2 regions of the Salinibacterium sp. TMP30 genome follow, and region 2 is predicted to be linked to the other one. Evidence: predicted binding sites of a transcription regulator. Region 2 holds the regulator's gene; the other holds the start of a gene.

Region 1 (10,198 bases), 140 kb from region 2:
CGTGCACTTCGGGCCATCGAAGAAATTCGCCGCGGGCTCTCCCCTCGCCTTCAGCCTCTCGGCATCATTGTGAACCGTTTGCGTTCGCAGTCGCTCGAGCACCAGTTCCGCATTAAGGAACTGCGCGACATGTTCGGACCGCTCGTGCTTTCACCGCAACTGCCCGAGCGCACATCTCTGCAGCAAGCACAGGGAGCAGCGAAGCCGCTCCACGTGTGGCCTGGCGAGAGTGCTCAGGAAATGGCGCGCTATTTCGACCAGCTTCTCGACCGCGTAATGCGCGCGGCGAGAATGGGCGAATACAACAACTAGAGCGGTCGCCACGAGAAAATAACCCCAAGCGCCCGGCGGTCGTCGTTGGCGCGTTGGTCGTCGTTGAAGCGTGCCTGCGTGCGAGTCGTATTCGCGCTTAGGAAGCATGGGATGCGCGGCGCTTGGCCAGCTCATCCATGGGGTCTTCACCCTTAACCGTGTCGAGTTCGATGAGGCTTGTTTCGACCTCACGAAGCACTTTGCCTACGGCGATGCCAAATACGCCTTGGCCGCGGCTGACGAGGTCGATGACTTCATCGTTTGAGGTGCACAGGTAAACGCTGGCACCATCGCTCATGAGGGTGGTCTGTGCAAGATCGTGGATGCCGGATTCACGCAGCTGATTCACTGCAACACGAATCTGCTGCAGGGAAATACCGGTGTCGAGGAGTCGCTTGACGAGTTTGAGCACGAGGATGTCGCGGAACCCGTACAGGCGTTGCGAGCCGGACCCTGCGGCGCCCCGAACCGTGGGTTCTACTAGCTCGGTGCGGGCCCAATAGTCGAGTTGTCGGTAGCTGATTCCTGCGGCGCGAGCGGCGACGGCCCCACGGTAGCCTGCGGAGTCATCGAGGTCTGGCATCCCGTCAGTAAAGAGGAGGCCAAGATCGTAGCGTGATGTTTCGCTACGGTTCAATTCACTCATGGCATTGCCCCTCTAGGTTCTGATTCGGCTGGCACGATAAGCAAGCAACCTTCATGTTGAAGTTGACGCTTAGTGTTTCGTGTTACCCCACGGTAGTCACGCCCACCACGTCGATCAACGACATTCGCAAAAACTCGGCGGCGTGTCGTAGTCAGTCGGGAAAAACTGTGCCAACTTCACCCAATCGTAGTCAGCCGAGGCCAAAAAACGATCAACAGATTGACCGTACTACGAATCGAGTCGGCTGAGGGCAGATCGGATAATACTGCTGCGAACAATCTCTAACTGACCAGCAATCTCGCGTGCCATCTCCGCAGCTCGGGCACGACTCGACGCATCCTTGCGACGCGCAACCGGCATCAGTGCACTCTCAATCAGCCCAAGCTCCCGCTCAGCGGCCGCACGAAAACCACGCAAGTGCCGAGGCTCGATACCGCTGCGCTGAAGCTCCACGAGCGATTTGAGTACCGCTAGAGAATCTTCACCAAAAACATCGGATGCCACAATTAGCGACGACGAAATAGCATCGCTCAACAGCATGGGGCTAGCGCCTGCTTCTCGAATCACATCGTCACGCGTGAGTTTGCGCTCCGCAGACAACATGGAGGCAGCCGCGATGGCGCCACCAGGCAGCTCAGGGGTGCGCCCGGCATCCATTTCTTCAAGATAACCACGGATTACCTTGAGCGGCAGATAGTGGTCGCGCTGCATCGAGAGTACAAAGCGCAGTCTCTCCATATCTGCGGAGGAAAACTTGCGATACCCCGACGCTGTTCTCTCGGGCGCTACAAGCTTGCGCTCTTCAAGAAACCGAAGCTTAGATGGCGTGAGGTCGGGAAACTCAGGACTGAGTTTGGCGAGAACTTGCCCAATGCTCAAGAGCACCGGTGCTGGAGTTTGACGCGCTTGACGCGCAACCCCAGCCACTAATTACCAGCCGCCGAGGGAAGATCGCGACGTGACGCATAGAAGGTGAGCTTGTACTTGCCCACTTGGACCTCGGCACGGTCACGAAGGACCGCCGTCGACTCAATGCGGTCGCCAGCGAGATAGGTTCCGTTGAGCGAACCCAAGTCCTTAACCTCGAACGCGGTGCCCTGACGCAAAAACTCAACATGGCGACGCGACACAGTCACGTCATCGAGAAAGATATCCGCCTCAGGGTGACGACCCACCGTGGTGATGTCAGCATCCAAAAGAAAGCGCGCTCCAACATTTGGCCCGCGGCGCACAATTAACAACGCAGAACCTGACGGCAGCGCGGTAATCGCAGACTGCTCGTCGGCCGATACATCCACACCCATCGCTGCAACCTGAGCCGCAAACTCGTGGCTATAGGTTGCCGTGGTGTCGGTGCGCTCGACAGCAGGCTGCGCGGACGTCTCGTTAGCCGACTGTACGTCGGCGCCGTGACCATTATTCATTGACTCAACCATCGCAAACCTCCCTGACTGACCAGCGTATCGGATCGGAGCACTCCTCAACCCCTCGCGATACGAGAAATTCGGACGGATTGTGCGACGTAAATGAAGCCAGCCCACCAATACAAGAACGCACCCCACAGTGCGAAGGCCCAACCGATCGGATCAGTGACCCACTCGATGTCGGGGAACGCCTGCCCGAGCATCAAAATCGGAAGCGCATAGAAGAGCGCCGCTGTGGCCACTTTGCCCAGATGATGTACCGGGAGCGGCCCGAAACCATAATTGGCCGAAATGATTCCCAAGACCACGAGCATGATGTCGCGCGCAACAATCGCAAAGAACAGCCACCACGGAATAACGTCTCGTGCCGCCAACCCAATCAGCGCAGCAAAGATGAAAAGACGATCGGCGGCGGGATCAAGCAACTGCCCCAACCTAGTGATCTGATTGAAACGACGTGCGATGACTCCGTCAAGAAAGTCGCTAAGGCTGGAGACTACAAGCACGATGAGGGCAAGGGCATCCTGTGCCGTCAGAATGAAATAGAGAAACAGGGGCACGAGGGCGAGTCTGATGAAACTCAGCACATTGGGCACAGTCCACACACGATTACTGACGTCGGGTGAACCGCTGAATGCCACCCTCCGAGTGTAGCGAGAGTTTGGGCGAAATGCCGCTATCGCAGTGCGAAGTTGACGGGCATCAGGCGTAGCCTTAAGCGCATGTCCTGCATCCGCTTTAACACTCCGGCGCAGCGGTCCCAACTTCGGGCAATGGCCCCCTCGATGATCACCGCCGAGGAGGCAGCTGAGTCGCACCCCGCGCCAGAAGTTACCGCAACGAAGATCGCGCGGCTTCGGCTTCTCGCCAGCGACGTAAATCCCAAGATTCGCGAGAGCGCGGCCAGCAATCACAACACGCCAGTTGACGTATTTGAGGTCTTGGCGAAAGACTCCGACGACGGCGTACGAGCCTGTGTCGCTCGCAACGAGCACGCACCATGCGATGTGCTGCGGATGCTCGCGCACGATCCCTCGGAGACAGTGCGCGGTTTTTTAGCCACCAACTTCTTTGTTCCAGACAATGCCATGAGTACACTCGCTGCCGACGAAAGCGCCACCGTGCAACGTCTTGTGCGTTGGAAGCACGAACTCGCTAGCGCCTGATGGCCGCCGGGACGGTTCGCGTAGATAGTTGGCTGTGGGCGGTGCGCGTTTTCAAGACACGGTCGCAGGCCACTGCGGCGTGCCGAGCCGGACACGTCAAGATCGGTGGCGCAAGCGTGAAGGCAGCACAGGCAGTTAAAATCGGCGATCAGGTGCGGGTTCGCATCTCAGGTTTCGATCGCATCCTCGTCGTGAAGCAAACCATCGTGAAGCGCGTCTCTGCGATAACCGCAGCAGAGAGTTTCATCGATGAGACTCCCCCACCGCCCTCGAAGGAAGAGATAGCGTTGGCACCCCGGCGCGACCGTGGTGCCGGCCGCCCCACAAAACGCGAACGACGCGAACTTGAGAAACTCCGTGGCCGCGATGAACTGGACTCGCGACCACGCGACGACTAACTCGGTTTGCTAGCTGCCCCCTCGAGCCAGAGAATGTCTGAGTCGTCACGGTGAACACCTGTCGTGCCGACACGCTTTGCATCGGCCGTCTCTCCCCTCTACGACTCGTCCAGGATCTGCTGCATCTGGCCCAGAGCCAAACGCATTCCGTCTTCCATACCCATCTTGGCCATTTCTTCGAGCTGCTCGGCTGACTCGAATCCAGAAACGATCGTTACGCGGGTGCCCGCCGCAATAGGCTCAAAGATGATGTTGGCAGTCGTAACTCCGAGGTCACCTGACGGCTCACCCTGATCGTCGGCAAAGCCGTCTTCGATTATGAGCTCACGCGGGGCTGTGATTGAGACGAAGCGCCACCAGCCGTGCATCCGCTCACCATCAGGACCTTGCATGTAATAGTGGGCCCGACCTTCAGGTTCAAACCCAAATCGCACGAAGGTCGCCGGCCATTCCGGAGGCCCCCACCAACGCTCGAGTTTCCTGGGATCGCTGACGAGTTGCCAGGCTCGCTCAATGGAGGCTGACAGCTCGGCCGTTGTCGTGAGAGTTAGTGCCTTGACATCGGTTTGGGTCGTGACGTTCATTACTTCACCGCTCCTTTACTCATCGTTGAGCACATCACCCATGCGTAGTGCTCGTTGCTTCCACACCTCTTCAAAGTGCGAAAGAAGTTCTTGGATGCGATGGATTGATCTCGGGTCGCCGCTCACAATTTGCTCGCGACCGCTGCGTTCCTTGGAGACAAGACCCGAAGACTGAAGCACAGCAACATGCTTTTGCACAGCAGCGAAGCTCATGTCATAGCGTTCGGCCAAGCGCGAAACCGAAATGCCTTCGTGCATCACTCGAGTAATGATGTCGCGACGCGTGGCATCAGCGAGGGCACGAAACATCGCGTCCACATCCGCATCCGCATCCGCATCCGCATCCGTCAACTCATATACAACCATTTGGTTGTATATTATTCCCGTTGGAATGAGAAGACAAGGGCCAACCGAGAAAAATTCGACCTACGCGGCTAAAGCTTTCGAATGGTGAGAATCTGTTCTGCCCGCCCGAACGGGCCATCGGTGTCGTGCAGAACCGTCGAAGTAAGGCCAACACCATCCGTACCGAAGTTGACGGCGTTTTCTAAGCCAAGCCATTCCCCGGTCGGAACGCGATACAGGTGGATCTGGAGGTCGACATTCGGGAACGCGTAGCCGCCCTCACCAGGCTTGACCCGCGTAGCTATTCCATTGCTCGTATCGACCAAGCCTGCTAGCCGCGCAAAGTCACTTACCGGTTCGCTCGTGAGCAATGGATAGGGGGTGCGCAACCAGGCCCGGCCGCTACCCGCAGCATGGTCAGGTAGCGGACATACTTCGATCGAACGAATGTACCCACCGGGCCACTCGGCAAGACTCAGCGGCTCAGCGGCATGGCCACGGTCGGGCATCCGTGAGTCAACAATGCCGTGGACTTCGGTCGTATCGGATGTTTGCAGTCGCCACGCGGTGGCCCGCACTGCTACACGGCCCCCCGCGATCAACTCGGCTTGCACCAACTCAATCGTGCGACCGGGTCGAACCATCGAAGGGACGATCTCAAACTCACCGTCTGGGATCAACCCAAGAATCTCGTAGCTGATCCGAGCGATACGCAGTCCGGACCGCGCTTCGAATGACTCCAAGACATGAGCCATGATGCCGGCGACCGGCGCCATATGTTGCTCGTGCGGATTCCATGCACCCTGTGCGTGGATCGTCGACTCAAAGTGGCTGTCATCGTGCCGCACGTAATACGACTGCGCTATAGGTGTCACAGCACCAGCCTAGCCAGCTAGTGCGAGCGCAGCTTATCGATCAAGTCACCCTTGTTGAGAGGCGAGTAGCCGTGGAGATCGAGTTCACGCGCGCGAGCTTTCAACTCCTTCACTGTCCACTCTTCGTACGGCCCTGATTCGCCACCTCGTTTGCCTATTTCCGAGCGCCCCTCATTGGCAGCAGCGTTTGAGATGCGCGCCGCTTTTTCTTTCGAGGCACCGTCGTCGCGCAACTCTTCATAGAGTTCGGGATCCTTGAGTCGTGAATTCTTGTCGCCAGGCATAGCTCAAAACTCCTTAATGGCCGCGCTGACCACACGGCCTTTTCGTGCGCCCAGACTAATCTGGAGTGAAGCGTTTGCGAAACAGCGCTCATTAGAACAGCATCGGCTGGGGCATCGCCCGCGCGGCCAGTTCGGGCGGCAACTCTTCGGCGATCAATGAGCGCTCACCGTTAGTGTCACCGGTACGAAGCTGCGCTCGCGAACCTACGATGCCCGTCGCTGGGTCGAGCACCGTTCGCTCTAAACCGTATCGACGGATGATCGGCCGCAGTTTTGCCGCAAGCCACTGCCTGTACTCCTTAGGCGCGTACGTTCCCCGCGCGTACATGGAGTGATATCGCTGAACTAATTCTGGATGAGCAGTCTCTAGCCACTGGAAATACCACTCCTTGGTGCCGGGCTTCAAGTGCAACGCTGAGTAGGTAATCGAAGTGCCACCAGCAGCCTTCACCCGGGCAACAGCACGTTCAAGATGATCCCGGGTGTCGGTGAGAAACGGCAAAATGGGCATCAGGAACACCGCGCAATCGAGACCAGCCTCGCGCACCGCCGTGACCGTCGCCAACCGCGCTTTCGCCGTTAGCGTGCCTGGCTCGACCGACTGCTGCAGCTCGTCATCGTAGATCGCGATCGACAGGCCTATATCGACCGGCACGTGTTCGCTCGCCTCGGCAAGCAGCGCAAGATCTCGCCGCAGCAGCGTTCCCTTGGTGAGGATGGAGAGCGGCGTGCCGGAGCCTGCAAGTGCGGCGATGATCCCGGGCATCAACCGATAGCGACCCTCTGCACGTTGATAGGGATCGGTATTGGTGCCCAAAGCGACCGGATGCCGGCCCCAGCCCGGTTTGCTGAGCTCCTTTGCAAGCACCTCAGCCACGTTGACTTTGACGATGATCTGAGTATCGAAGTCTTTGCCTGCGTCAAGATCAAGAAACTCGTGCGTTGGGCGGGCGAAACAATACGTGCACTGGTGGAGGCATCCGCGCATCGGGTTGATGGTCCACCCGAATGGCATATCGCTGGCGGTCGGAACCCTATTGAGAGCACTCTTTGCGAGCACTTCGTAGAAGGTTACGCCCTCGAAGTCTGGGGTGCGTACGGTGCGGACAAGATTATTGAGGCGTGCGAGCCCCGGCAGCGCGTTGGGCACTTCGCTACTGACCTGCTGTCCACTCCACCGCATAACCGAATTCGAACATATCTTCGAATGTTGCGCAAGCGGGCACGCTGGTCAGACGCTATCTCGTGAAAGCGCGCGCGAGCCTTCGGTGGCGAGAAAGGAATTGTGGGTCGCCAAACCCACGGCTGTACCGCGATGCGCCTCCGGCATCGCTGTCGACGCTGATATCGTCATAGTCGTGTTTTCTAAAGTGACTGTCCCGACAACTCTCCAGACGCGTGATGGGGAGATGATTCTTCGGTATTCAGAACTGGGCGACATCGACACCATCCTCCAACTATTGGCGGATGACCCTGTCAGCGCCCTTCGCGGTGACACCGCGCGCCCCGAAGACCGTCCCGCTTATGAGAAGGCTTTTCACGCCATCGCGACTACCCCGGCAAACGCTCTGCTCGTTGTGGTTGCCCCATCGGGTGATGTCGTCGCAACTATGCAGCTGACCGCCATCCCGGGAATGGCCCGACGCGGTTCGCACCGACTTCAAGTCGAAGCCGTACGTGTTGCCGCAAGCCAACGCTCCGCGGGCATCGGCGGCGCCATGATGCGCTGGGTCATCGAAACCGCAGCGCCCGCGCTTGGTGCCTCCCTCATCCAGCTCACCTCTGATGAAGCGCGCACCGACGCCCATCGCTTCTACAAAAAGCTCGGCTTCGAGGCTTCGCACATCGGGTTCAAATACACCATCAAGCTATGACAGGCGTCCCGCTCGTCGAGGCGGGTCGGCGGTATCGTGCGCCCGCGTGCTCGGCAGGCAATCGATCTCCCCTCCCGTGCAACTTATTGCGCAACGTGCCTTCCACATATTCCTGTGGGTAGAGCCCCCGCTTACGCAGCACGGGGATGACATGGTCAACAACGTCTTCGAAGGTGCCGGGAGTAATCGCGTAGGCAAGGTTGAACCCATCAACATCGGTTTCTTCGACCCAGTCTTGCAATTCATCCGCGATTTCTTCGCCCGATCCGATAATGAAGGGGCCTAATCCCCCAATTGCGCCGAGCCGGGCGATGTCGCGAACCTTCCACTCACTCCCGTCGTCGTTTGCCTGCTGAAAATTGGCGACAGTCGACTGGATGGCATTGCTCTTGACGTTGCCGATGGGTTCATCGAGGTCGTACTGCGAGAGATCGATTCCCATCCAGCCAGACATAAACACGAGCGCACCTTCCTCACTGGCGTAGCTCAGGTAGTCGGCATATTTCGCGTGAGCCTTCTCTGACGTCGCGTCGGTGATGATTGTCAGCAGGGTGTAAATGCGCGCGGAGTAGCGGTCGCGGCCTGCCGCTTCGAGGGCGTCCCGAATCTGCGCCACCGTCGCTTTAAGGCCCGCTTTCGTTGGCGAGGCAACAAAGATCGCTTCGGCGTTTCCGGCGGCGAACTGGATGCCGCGGGGTGAAGCACCCGCTTGGTAAATCACAGGAGTTCGCTGCGTCGACGGTTCTGACAAATGGATGCCGGGAACCGTGAAGTGTGTGCCCCGATGGTCGATGTCATGAACTTTGCTTGGATCAGTGAACACGCCCGATTCGCGGTCACGAATCACCGCGTCGTCTTCCCAGGACCCCTCCCACAGTTTGTAGAGCACTTCGAGGTACTCGTCGGCGTGATCGTAGCGGTCATCGTGCTCCCGTTGGTCGTCGTTTCCCATGTTTCGGGCCGCGGACGGGAGATATCCGGTGACCACATTCCACCCGACTCGACCCTTTGTGAGGTGATCGAGCGTCGACATACGACGGGCAAAGGGGTACGGATGCTCGTACGCCGTGCCGGCGGTAATTCCGAAGCCCAAGTGCTCGGTCACGTGAGCCATGGCGGAGACCAGCAGCAGTGGATCGTTGACGGGAACTTGCGCTCCGTGACGGATGGCCGCCTCGTTCGACCCCGCATAGACGTCGTACGTGCCGAGCACATCGGCGATGAAGATGCCGTCGAAAGTGCCACGCTCGAGCAGTTGGGCGAGTTCGGTCCAGTAGTCGAGGTCTTTGTAGCGCCACGATTGGTCGTCGGGGTGGCGCCACATTCCGGAGGACTGATGAGCGACGCAGTTCATGTCGAAGGCGTTGAAACGGATTTGTCTAGGCATGCCACCATCGTGGGCCGGAAGGTCAACTGGCGCACACTTCAGCGAAACAATTGACGAAATACAGAGACATAAATCGACACATTCTCGCTGCATCTGGCATTGCCGCGCACGCTTGACTGCATCCCCCTATCTATCGGATGGACGAATGCAGACAACAGAGCAACAACATGCACCCGCACGCAACGACGAGGAAAACTCGCCGGGACCCATCGCGCTGTCAGGCGAAGTTAGCGTCGATGATTTTGCGCGGGTATTTCGCCAACACCCCGGAGGTGTTTCCGTGATAACAGCGGACTCCCCCGCTGGACCTGTTGCGCTCACCGCTACCTCAGTTGTTTCCGTGAGCGCCGTGCCACCATTACTTGCCTTTTCGATTAGTCATCGCGCGTCAACGGCAGAAAGCATCCGAAGTGCACGCTCGTACGTTGTGCACTTTCTCGGCAGAGATCAACTCGAAATCGCCCAGCTGTGCGCGACCAGCGGAGTTGATCGCTTTGCCGACAGACAATTGTGGGCGAGACTTCCCACCGGAGAGCCGTACTTTCCGAGCGCACCAGCATGGGTCGTGGGAACCCGGATCAATCAGCTCGACGCTGAGGCTGCCTCACTCATTCTGGTGCGGGCGACTGAATCGCATGTCGATTCCGACCCAGATAGCGTCCAACCCCTCGTCTACCACAATCGCGGTTGGCACCATTTAGGTCGGCACTCTCGTGTGGAATAGGCTGCGGTCGCCAGCGATTGCTGGGCATCAGTGGCAACTCCGATTCAGCGAGACTGTCCCTGTTGCTGCCTCGGTGAAGTCTCCCCGCTGGGGCGTGGACTAATGCGGAGGATACGGCTCAGGTGGAGCTATTGCGGCGTCCGCTGATAAAGCGCAACAGCCACACAATGACCGCGACG
Region 2 (10,198 bases):
GCAACGCGGGTTCCCGCTGCAGGCACTGGCCGGGCTTGGGGGTTCCAGTTGCTCATCGCGTCGACGGAACTGAACACCGGCAGAACGGCGCGACCATCGGGGCCGGTAACGGTCACGATCGACAGTTCTTGGGTCTTATCGGAGGTAAGACCCGCGTCGGTGGTTGTGGTCTCCCCCGCTTTCGCGAGCAGTGGGATGAGGAGGCGAGACTCCCGAACGATATCGACGACATCGGCCTCTGTTGCCTCACTCTGATGAAACCGAATAATAACGTCTAAGAGCTTGGGCGGGGCACTGCCGTCGTCATCGGACGCCGAATTCGGTTCAAACGAGCGGCCCTCCCATGGAGTGCCGGCAGAGTCTGTCAGATTCTTCTCAGTTGCCACTGCAGAATCCTCCAATTCAGAAATCTAATTACTGTGACGAAACGTCGAGCGCCTCAGCGAGTGTGAATGCTTTTGCGTAGAGAGCCTTGCCGACAATGGCGCCTTCCAATCCCAAAGGAACGAGCTCGCGCAGCTCGATGAGGTCATCGAGACTCGCAACTCCGCCCGAAGCAATAACGGGGCGTTGGGTGCGATCCATCACCTGGCGAAGCAATTCGACGTTGGGTCCCTGAAGCGTGCCGTCTTTCGTGACGTCCGTGACGACGTAGCGGCAGCATCCAGCAGCCTCAAGTCGCTCGAGAACAGTCCAGAGGTCGCCACCCTCTTGGGTCCAACCGCGAGCCGCTAACGTAGTGCCGCGCACATCGAGGCCAACAGCGATCGCCTCACCATATTCAGCGATAACGTGTGCTGCCCACTCGGGGTTTTCGAGTGCGGCGGTGCCCAGGTTGATGCGCTTGGCGCCCGTGGCGAGGGCAGCTTTAAGCGATTCGTCGTCGCGGATGCCGCCAGAAAGTTCGATGTTTACACGCTTGGGCGTCGACTTGATGACCTTTTTGATCATCGCTTGATTGTTGCCGCGCCCGAAGGCTGCATCGAGGTCCACAAGATGGATCCACTCGGCACCCTGATCGACCCAATCATGGGCCGCAGCACATGGGTCACCGTAGCTCTTTTCGGTTCCGGCTTCACCCTGCGTGAGTCGCACGGCCTTGCCGTCAGCAACATCAACGGCAGGCAAAAGTGTGAGGCTGGGGGTTTTATTGAACTCGCTCATAGATTTACTCTCTGAAGACCTGATCGCGGAACGCCGCGCACAAGCATCCGATACTAGTGCACGTAGAAGCGCCGCAAAATCACAACGACGTCAACCAGTTACGGAGTAGGTGAATTCCCGCTTCACCCGACTTCTCGGGATGAAACTGAGTAGCCGTCAACGGCCCGTTTTCGATGGCGGCAAGGAAGCGCCCACCGTGCTCGGACCACGTCAGTTTCGGCTGCGGAAATGGGGGCTGAACGTCAAGCGTCCACTGCTGTGCAGCATACGAGTGCACGAAGTAAAACCGCTCATCGCGGATCGAATCAAACAGCGACGTGTCATCGGGAGTTTCGACAGTATTCCAGCCCATGTGAGGCAAAACTGGCGCCGGTAACTTTTCTACAACACCGGGCCACTCATTGAGACCCCGCGTCTGAACGCCATGCTCATCGCCTGAAGAAAACAACACCTGCATACCAACACAGATCCCCATCACCGGGCGGCTGCCCGTGAGCCGTTTTTCGATGATCGCACCGCCGCGAACAGACTCGAGCGCCGACATGACAGCAGCGAACGCACCCACACCGGGAACAAGGAGACCGTCTGCGGCTTCAGCAACAGAACGATCGGCACTGAGCCGAACATTTGCTCCCGCAGCCTCTAAAGCCTTAGCAGCCGAATGGACGTTGCCGGAACCGTAGTCGAGGATCACGACCGAGGGAGCTACCACTACAGCGCACCCTTGGTCGAAGGTATTCCTGTGACCCGAGCGTCAGGCTCGACTGCACTCCGCATTGCTCTAGCAAAGGCTTTAAACTCCGCCTCAGCAATGTGGTGCGGGTCGCGACCGCCCAAAACAGTGATGTGCACGGTGATGCCCGCGTTGAAACTGATTGCCTCAAAGACGTGGCGAACCATAGACCCCGTGAAGTGTCCACCAATCAGGTGCAACTCAAACCCGGAAGGCTCGCCGGAGTGCACGAGGTACGGACGACCAGAAACATCAACAACGGCACGAACGAGTGCCTCGTCGAGGGGGACGAGTGCGTCGCCGTAGCGCGAGATGCCAGCTTTGTCGCCCAGCGCTTGCTTAATAGCGAGGCCCAAAGCGATGCCAATGTCTTCTACCGTGTGGTGCACATCAATGTGAGTGTCCCCCGTCGCCTTCACCGTGAGGTCAATTAGGGAGTGCTTCGAGAACGCCGTCAGCATGTGGTCGTAGAAGGGCACGCTCGTCTCGATGGATGACGTGCCAGTGCCGTCGAGATTGATCGAAAGCTCGATAGTCGACTCGCTGGTCTCGCGAGTAATCGTCGCGGTGCGGTGTGAAGTCATTACTCAACTCTACCGAGCGCTTGGAGATCAGCCATCGCATCCAAGAAGGCGCTGGTTTCTGCTTCAGTGCCGGCAGTGACCCGTAGGTGGTTCGGGATGCCAACGTCGCGGATCAGAATATCTTGGATGAGGAGCTTGTGAAAGAGCGCCTGAGGGTCAGCAACGTTGCCAAACAGCACAAAATTCGACTCGCTCGGCACCGGGGTGAACCCCAAAGCGGCGAGCCCGACACTCATGCGATCACGCTGGGTTTTTATTTCGTCAACCATGGCAAGCATTTCGGGCGCGTGCGAGAGGGCGGCGACCGCGGCGGCCTGGGTCAGAGCAGAGAGGTGGTACGGGAGGCGAACGAGGCGGAGAGCATCGGCGATTGCCGGATCAGCGGCGAGATAACCAACTCGCGCACCGGCAAAGGCGAACGCTTTACTCATGGTGCGCGAGATGATCAGTCGCGGCCGGCCCTCGAGCAGAGTGAGCGCAGATTCGCGGTCGGAGAATTCTGCATACGCTTCGTCGACCAACACGATGCCAACAGTGGCGTCATAAGCAGCAGCTACCGTCGCGTTGCTTACCGGGGTGCCCGTGGGGTTGTTCGGCGAACAGAGGAATACGACGTCAGGATTGTGCGCGGCAATTGCCGCGACTACGGTCTCGGGTGTGATGTCGTAGTCGACATCCCTAGCGGCAGTAACCCATTCCGTTCCCGTGCCGGACGCGATGATGGAGTGCATTGAATAGGTCGGTGGGAAGCCAAGCACACGTCGACCTGGCCCGCCAAAGGCTTGGAGCGTTTGTTGGAGGACTTCGTTCGAACCGTTGGCGGCCCAAATGTTCTCAGCGGTGAGTCCGTGGCCGAGGTAGCTAGCAAGTGCCTCGCGAAGCTCGGTGAACTCACGGTCGGGGTAGCGATTCGCGGTCATCACGGCCTTAGCCAACGCCATCACGATGTCGGTTGCGACAGCTTCAGGAATGGGATGCGTGTTCTCGTTGACATTGAGCTGGATGCTCACCGGGTCGGTTGGCGCACCGTAGGGCTTGAGCCCCCGAAGGTCATCACGGATGGGGAGATCTGAAAGCGAAGTCACTCCACAATGCTAGAGGCAGACGGCGTGATCGATGCACGGGAGTCGGGAGATGCCGCGTGCCCGCTCGCGTCTCGACTCTTATGGGTGGCCCGTGCTGTTACTGCGAAAAGCGTGAGGGAATCGCGAGCTCTTGGCCGGCATACACGTCTGCCGAGGGCAACTGGTTGAGTTCAATCAACTGAGCGACAACCTCGCGGGGATCGTGACCCGGCGCATTCTGCTCAGCAATGGCCCAGAGTGACTGCCCCGCAGCGACATCAACATAGTCGAACGCGGTGCCGTTCGACTCCAGCGTTGCAGCCGCATCTCCACCGTTGAGCGAAAACACGAGCGCGGCGATAACCAGCGGCGTGGCCGCGAGCGTCATAAGAACAACGCGGCCACGCGTGGTGAGGCGAAGACGCGGTGCGGACTGCCGAGCACGGTTTACCGCGTTGGGTGCAATCACTGCAGTTGACATCATTCTCTCCTCTAGGGGTTCTCGCACCCGACTCTCGGCCGGGAGGGCCGGGTGCGAAGCTGTGTTCCGAACATACATTCGAATTGTTCGAATTTCAAGTACATCTTCGAACGAGCCACCGACATTGCTTCGCGACACTCGAACAAATGTTTGTTTTTAGCCTGTCCTGAGGATACAGTTTCGAATGAGCCACTGACATTGGAATGGTTCGTGGCAGAAATCGAGGAATCGTGACTGACTTAACTGCACCCAACGGCGACCCTGCAGAGCGTGGAACCCGGCGGCGCACCAGCCTGAGCGCGAAACAACTCGCGATCCTCGAAATGATTCAACGTGCCGTTGCTACTCAGGGGTACCCGCCGAGCATGCGGGAGATTGGGGATGCGGTCGGCCTCTCCTCTCTCTCGAGCGTCACCCACCAGCTGAACCAGCTTGAGCTCAGCGGCTACGTGCGCCGTGACCCCAACCGTCCGCGAGCGATCGAGGTTCTTATCGACGTGCCGAGCGCCATCGACGAATCCAGCACGATCGGCCCATCAATGGGCGATGCTGCGATGGTTCCGCTCGTCGGGCGCATCGCTGCTGGTATCCCCATCACTGCCGAACAGCACGTCGAAGAAGTTTTTCCCCTGCCTCGACAGCTCGTCGGCAAGGGTGACCTCTTCATGCTTAAAGTCGTCGGAGATTCGATGATTGATGCGGCCATCTGTGACGGCGACTGGGTGGTGGTTCGTCAACAGCAGACCGCCGAGAACGGCGACATTGTTGCAGCCATGCTCGACGACGAAGCAACCGTCAAGGTGTTCCGCCAACGAGACGGCCACACCTGGCTGCTCCCCCGCAACTCCAACTTTGAACCGATTCTCGGCGACTACGCCCAAGTGCTCGGCAAAGTTGTAACGGTTCTGCGCGCTCTCTAAACCGCGTCTGTCACGAACTCGGTAAGTTCCGGCAACCTCGCCGGATGAACGAGCGCGCTGACCAGAGTGCCATCCTCGCGATAGTCAGTCGAGAGCACACGTCCCTGCACGTGCAGTCGCGAAATAATTTCACCGCGGTCATAGGGAACGAGCAAGGTGACCTCGACCTCAGGCGCTGGCAAGAGCTCCGCAATACGCACGTTGAGTTCGTCAATGCCCTCACCCGAGCGGGCAGAAACAAAAATTCCCGTCGGCTCGAGACCACGAATCAACAAGCGCTGGTCGTCATCCGCAAGATCGCTTTTATTGAACACAACAATCTCAGGGATATCCCGGGCGCCCAGTTCGCCAATCACATCGCGCACCGTAGCAAGCTGAGCGCCCGGATCTGGATGCGACGCATCAACAACGTGCACAATGACATCCGACTGCCCAATCTCCTCAAGAGTTGAACGGAAAGCCTCAACAAGTTGGTGCGGCAGATTGCGCACAAAACCAACAGTGTCGCTGAGCGTAAACAGTCGACCGTCTGCTGTCTCGGAACGCCGCACAGTGGCATCGAGGGTCGCGAACAGCGCGTTTTCGACGAGCACACCAGCACGGGTCAACCGGTTCAACAGACTCGACTTGCCCGCGTTCGTATAGCCGGCAATGGCCACGCTTGGCACCTCGAAACGATCACGGTTCGCACGCTTCGCCTCACGGGCGGGGGCGAATCCCTTGATCTGCTTGCGGAGGCGCGCCATGCGCGTATGAATACGGCGACGATCGAGTTCAATCTTGGTCTCACCGGGGCCACGACTACCCATTCCGGCACCCGCACCACCCACCTGACCACCAGCTTGGCGAGACATCGACTCACCCCAACCACGCAAGCGAGGAAGCAAGTATTCAAGCTGCGCGAGCTCAACCTGGGCTTTGCCCTCGCGACTTGTTGCGTGCTGACTGAAGATGTCGAGGATTACCGCGGTGCGGTCAATCACCTTTACTCCCACGACGTCTTCAAGTGCGCGTCGCTGGCTAGGAGCGAGCTCCGTATCGGCAATCACCGTGTCAGCACCCGTTGCCGCCACCACGTCACGCAGTTCGATCGCTTTTCCCTTACCGAAGTATGTGCTCGGGTCTGGGTGTGAACGGCTCTGCAAGAGGCCATCAAGCACCACTGCGCCTGCAGTCTCCGCGAGAGCGGACAGCTCACGAAGTGAATTCTCCGCATCGCGCAGGGTGCCCTGACCATAAATTCCGATGAGAACAACGTTCTCAATCCGCAACTGGCGGTATTCGACCTCGGTGACGTCATCAAGCTCCGTCGAGAGCCCTCGAACACGCTTGAGCGCGTGGCGATCGTCGCGATCAAACTGGTCGCCATCGCGATCTGACTCATAGTGAGCATCCGATTGCAGCGCTTGCGCGCCGGATGCACCCGAACCGAAACGCGTTACCGCGGCATGGTCGGAGCCTTCGCTGGCGAGCACGCGGTCGACGGAACGATCGGCGTCGTTGCCGTCGGAGGCCTCGATACTGGAATCTGTTGTAATTCGCGTCATTGGGTTAACCCTACTTCTCTAGTATTCGGTAAGTTCTGTGCATGGCTAACGAGCATTACTTCTCGTCAACACCCGAGAGTGATCTCAAGTTGCGGACGATTCACGCGACCATTGCTGGGGTCGAGCGCGAACTTGTCACGTCAAATGGGATCTTCAGCCCTATGCGCATCGACGCGGGAACCCAAGTTCTTTTGTCGAACGTGCCAGCGCCTCCTCCGGGAGGAAACTTGCTTGATCTCGGGTGCGGTTGGGGTCCGATGGCGCTCACCCTTGCCCTCGAATCACCTCATGCAACGGTGTGGGCGGTGGACGTCAACGAGCGCGCACTGGATCTGGTGCGCGCAAACGCCAAGAAATTGTCCATACCCAACATTAACGCGGTTCTGCCCGCAGATGTTCCCGACGACATAACATTTATGTCTATTTGGTCGAATCCGCCGATCCGCGTCGGCAAGGACGAACTCCACAACATTCTGGAAACGTGGCTTCCCCGACTCGAACTGGATGCGGATGCGTGGCTCGTTGTGCAACGCAATCTAGGATCTGATTCATTGCACAGGTGGATGGAATCGACGTTCCCCAAAGAATTCACCTTTACGCGCGCCGCTACCCACAAGGGCTACCGTGTGCTGAGAGCGCGCCACCGTGCTCTCAGCGAGAGAGCTAGCAGGGAACTAGACAAAGGGTCTTAGGCGAGTTCGAGGCTGCCGGTGTAGACGAGCTCGGCTGGCCCGCTGAGCGAGACGTGTTCGCCATCTTCGGTCGGGAACATGCGCACCACGACGGTTCCTCCCGGCACCGTAACTCGCCACTGGTGGGGCGCTTGGGGGCCTGCGTAGTGACGAATAGCGAGCGCTGCCGCGACCGCTCCGGTGCCACACGACTGAGTTTCGCCGCTTCCGCGCTCGTGAACTCGCATACGGATTGAGCCAACACCATCTTTGATCAACGGCTCGGCGGGGACGACGAACTCCACGTTCGCACCGTTTTCTGGTGGCGGATCGATGATGGGAATGTAGTTGAGGTCTACCTGGTCAAGTTCAGCTTCTTCGGCGAGAGCCACGACCACGTGCGGGTTGCCCACGTTGATACCGAGACCTGGACGAGGGACGTCAAGCTCTTTCGCGCGCACCAGCGGCTCGCCCCCGTCGAGCGACCAACGGCCCATGTCTGCCTGATAGCCGGCCAGGTTTCGCTGCACGTCACGCACCCCGCTGCGCGTGCCAATCGGCAGCGTATCGCCCGGCTCAAAGTCAACAAGGCCGTTCTCGGCAAGATAGTGAGCAAACACGCGGATGCCGTTGCCACACATTTCTGCGAAGCTGCCGTCGGCATTGCGGTAGTCCATGTACCACTCGGCATCAGCGTCTTCGGCAAGTGCCGCCGCTCCCACGTCAATATTGGTGGAGCGGACTGCGCGAATGATTCCATCCGCTCCCACACCAAATCGGCGATCGCAGATAGCCGCAACCTGTTGCGGCGTGAGGTCTAGCTCGCCGTCGGGATCAGCGAACAGCACGAAATCGTTGCCGGTTCCTTGACCTTTAGTGAAGTTGAGTGTCGCCATGCTGACCATTCTCCCTTATCGCTATTGCCAGAGCGTGCCGCACGCGATTTGGGTCGTCGTACTGAAGCCAATGACACTGTTCGTAGCGCTTGAACCAGCCCACCTGCCGACGCGCGTAACGGCGAGTGAGAGCTGCTGTTTGTTCGATTGCTTCCGCCTGAGTGAGCGCGCCATCCAACTGTTTGATTGCTTGGGCGTATCCGATTGCTCGGGCGGCGGTGACGCCGAGGCCTTGCGGTCGCAGCCCACGAACCTCATCGAGCAGCCCAGAATCCCACATCTGTTGCACACGTGTGTTCAGCCGAGGTACGAGCTCATCGCGCGGCGCTGCAACTCCCACGATGTGTGCTGGAGTCCACAGCTTCTTCTCTGCCGAAAGGCCTGCCCCAAAGGGCTTGCCGGTAATTTCAATGACCTCAAGCGCGCGCACAATTCGTCGCCCGTTGCTGGCCCCGATCGACTGCGCTGCCTCGGCATCCAACTCGCGTAGTCGGTGAAACAAGATGCCAACGCCCAGGGCATCGAGCTCTGATTCGAGTCGCGCTCTTACCTGCGGATCGCGCGCCGGGAACTGAAAGTCGTGGATGACGCTCGACACGTAGAGGCCAGAGCCGCCGACCAAAATCGGGACCTTCCCGGCGCGCTGAATCTCGCGGATGATCTGCCGCGCATCCGCTTGATACTGGGCGACGCTAGCCTCATCGGTGGGGTCAAGAGCATCGAGCAGGTGGTGCGGGATGCCACGGCGCTCGTTGAGGGGAAGCTTGGCTGTGCCGATATCCATTCCACGGTAAAGCTGCATAGCATCAGCGTTGATGATCTCTGCTGGGGTTCCCTGCTGGGCTAGCGCATCGGCGAGGTCGAGGGAGAGCTCAGACTTGCCTGTGCCTGTTGCGCCGACGATGACAAAGGGTTGGTGCGCGGCAGCGCTGTTCTCGCCTGCTGCGGTGAACTCGGCCGCGCCGTCAGGCTCAGCGGAGGGAGTCTGTGGGGTCATAGATCGGCGTCGTAGAGACTCGGACTGTCGGAAGCCCCAGAGAGACGCGCGGGCCAGCATCGCCCGTGGCTACCCCAGTGGGAACACCACAGGATTCGGCGTCGGCGCGATCCCACGCATCTCCTGCGCTGGTTCGGCGGATGTCGAGAGTGCCGCCGGTAGGGGTATCGGCAATGAGGTGGAATGCCGCAGCTTCCGTGACCGTGAGCGTCACAACATCACCGGGGCGTGGCGTGGCGCTACCGTCGGGAACGTTGAAGTGCACGAGGCGGGAGTCTTCGGCACGACCCGAGAGCCTGGCAGTTTCTGCCTGTTTGCGGCCCTCGCTGGCGGTAACCATTACGTGAACAGTGCGCCCAATTTGTTTATCGTTCTCTTCGCGTGAAATGCGGTCTTGGAGCGCTGCCAGTCGTTCGTAACGCTCTTGAACGATCGCTTTGGGGATCTGGTCTGCCATTGTCGCGGCTGGCGTGCCTTCGCGGATGGAGTACTGGAACGTGTAGGCCGACGCGAAGCGCGCTTCTTCGACTACTCGCAAGGTTTCGGCGAAGTCTTCTTCGGTCTCCCCTGGGAAGCCGACAATGATGTCGGTGGTGATTGCGGCGTGTGGCATTTGTGCTCGAACGCGCTCGAGAATGCCGAGGAACTTTGTTGACCGGTAGCTGCGTCGCATCGCTTTGAGGATTCGGTCAGAACCCGACTGTAGGGGCATGTGCAGTTGGGGCATCACGTTGGGTGTCTCTGCCATGGCATCGATGACGTCATCGGTGAAGGCGGCGGGATGTGGGCTGGTAAAGCGCACTCGTTCGAGTCCGTCGATTGTTCCTGTCGCGCGGAGAAGTTTGCTGAAGGCTTGGCGATCGCCGAACTCAACGCCGTAGGAGTTGACGTTTTGCCCCAGCAGGGTCACTTCGATGGCACCGTCGTCGACAATCGCCTGCACTTCAGCGAGGATGTCGCCGGGGCGTCGGTCTTTCTCTTTGCCTCGAAGGGCAGGCACGATGCAGAACGTGCAGGTGTTGTTGCAGCCCACTGAGATCGATACCCACGCACTGTGGGTTGATTCTCGTCTGGTGGGCAATGTCGACGGGAATACGTCGAGGGATTCAAGAATCTCTAGTTGGGCTTCTTCGTTGTGGCG

The links. The regulator LexA, encoded in region 2, represses DNA repair genes until DNA is damaged. The targets are predictions, from matches to a motif close to TCGAACANNTGTTCGA.
Region 1: a site for LexA is predicted at 7,226-7,241, ahead of AADH44_RS07330 (Rv2578c family radical SAM protein). Genes of this name have one in related genera too.

The regions. Positions count from the first base shown of each region.
Region 1 covers NZ_CP151642.1:1,493,242-1,503,439, forward strand. Annotated here, with positions in the region: gene AADH44_RS07275 (ParA family protein) at 1-312, shown strand, start outside; gene AADH44_RS07280 (MerR family transcriptional regulator) at 410-958, opposite strand; gene AADH44_RS07285 (MerR family transcriptional regulator) at 1,187-1,885, opposite strand; gene AADH44_RS07290 (FHA domain-containing protein) at 1,885-2,394, opposite strand; gene AADH44_RS07295 (CDP-alcohol phosphatidyltransferase family protein) at 2,439-3,023, opposite strand; gene AADH44_RS07300 (hypothetical protein) at 3,105-3,548, shown strand; gene AADH44_RS07305 (RNA-binding S4 domain-containing protein) at 3,548-3,946, shown strand; gene AADH44_RS07310 (SRPBCC domain-containing protein) at 4,045-4,530, opposite strand; gene AADH44_RS07315 (metalloregulator ArsR/SmtB family transcription factor) at 4,546-4,896, opposite strand; gene AADH44_RS07320 (thioesterase family protein) at 4,965-5,750, opposite strand; gene AADH44_RS07325 (Rho termination factor) at 5,768-6,034, opposite strand; gene AADH44_RS07330 (Rv2578c family radical SAM protein) at 6,126-7,217, opposite strand; gene AADH44_RS07335 (GNAT family N-acetyltransferase) at 7,444-7,908, shown strand; gene AADH44_RS07340 (LLM class flavin-dependent oxidoreductase) at 7,898-9,295, opposite strand; gene AADH44_RS07345 (flavin reductase family protein) at 9,441-10,019, shown strand; gene AADH44_RS07350 (hypothetical protein) at 10,138-10,198, opposite strand, start outside.
Region 2 covers NZ_CP151642.1:1,629,927-1,640,124, forward strand. Annotated here, with positions in the region: gene AADH44_RS07955 (SseB family protein) at 1-386, opposite strand, end outside; gene priA (bifunctional 1-(5-phosphoribosyl)-5-((5-phosphoribosylamino)methylideneamino)imidazole-4-carboxamide isomerase/phosphoribosylanthranilate isomerase PriA) at 415-1,164, opposite strand; gene hisH (imidazole glycerol phosphate synthase subunit HisH) at 1,244-1,876, opposite strand; gene hisB (imidazoleglycerol-phosphate dehydratase HisB) at 1,876-2,481, opposite strand; gene AADH44_RS07975 (histidinol-phosphate transaminase) at 2,481-3,566, opposite strand; gene AADH44_RS07980 (LysM peptidoglycan-binding domain-containing protein) at 3,664-4,026, opposite strand; gene lexA (transcriptional repressor LexA) at 4,257-4,946, shown strand; gene hflX (GTPase HflX) at 4,943-6,493, opposite strand; gene AADH44_RS07995 (methyltransferase) at 6,535-7,185, shown strand; gene dapF (diaminopimelate epimerase) at 7,182-8,060, opposite strand; gene miaA (tRNA (adenosine(37)-N6)-dimethylallyltransferase MiaA) at 8,038-9,057, opposite strand; gene miaB (tRNA (N6-isopentenyl adenosine(37)-C2)-methylthiotransferase MiaB) at 9,032-10,198, opposite strand, start outside.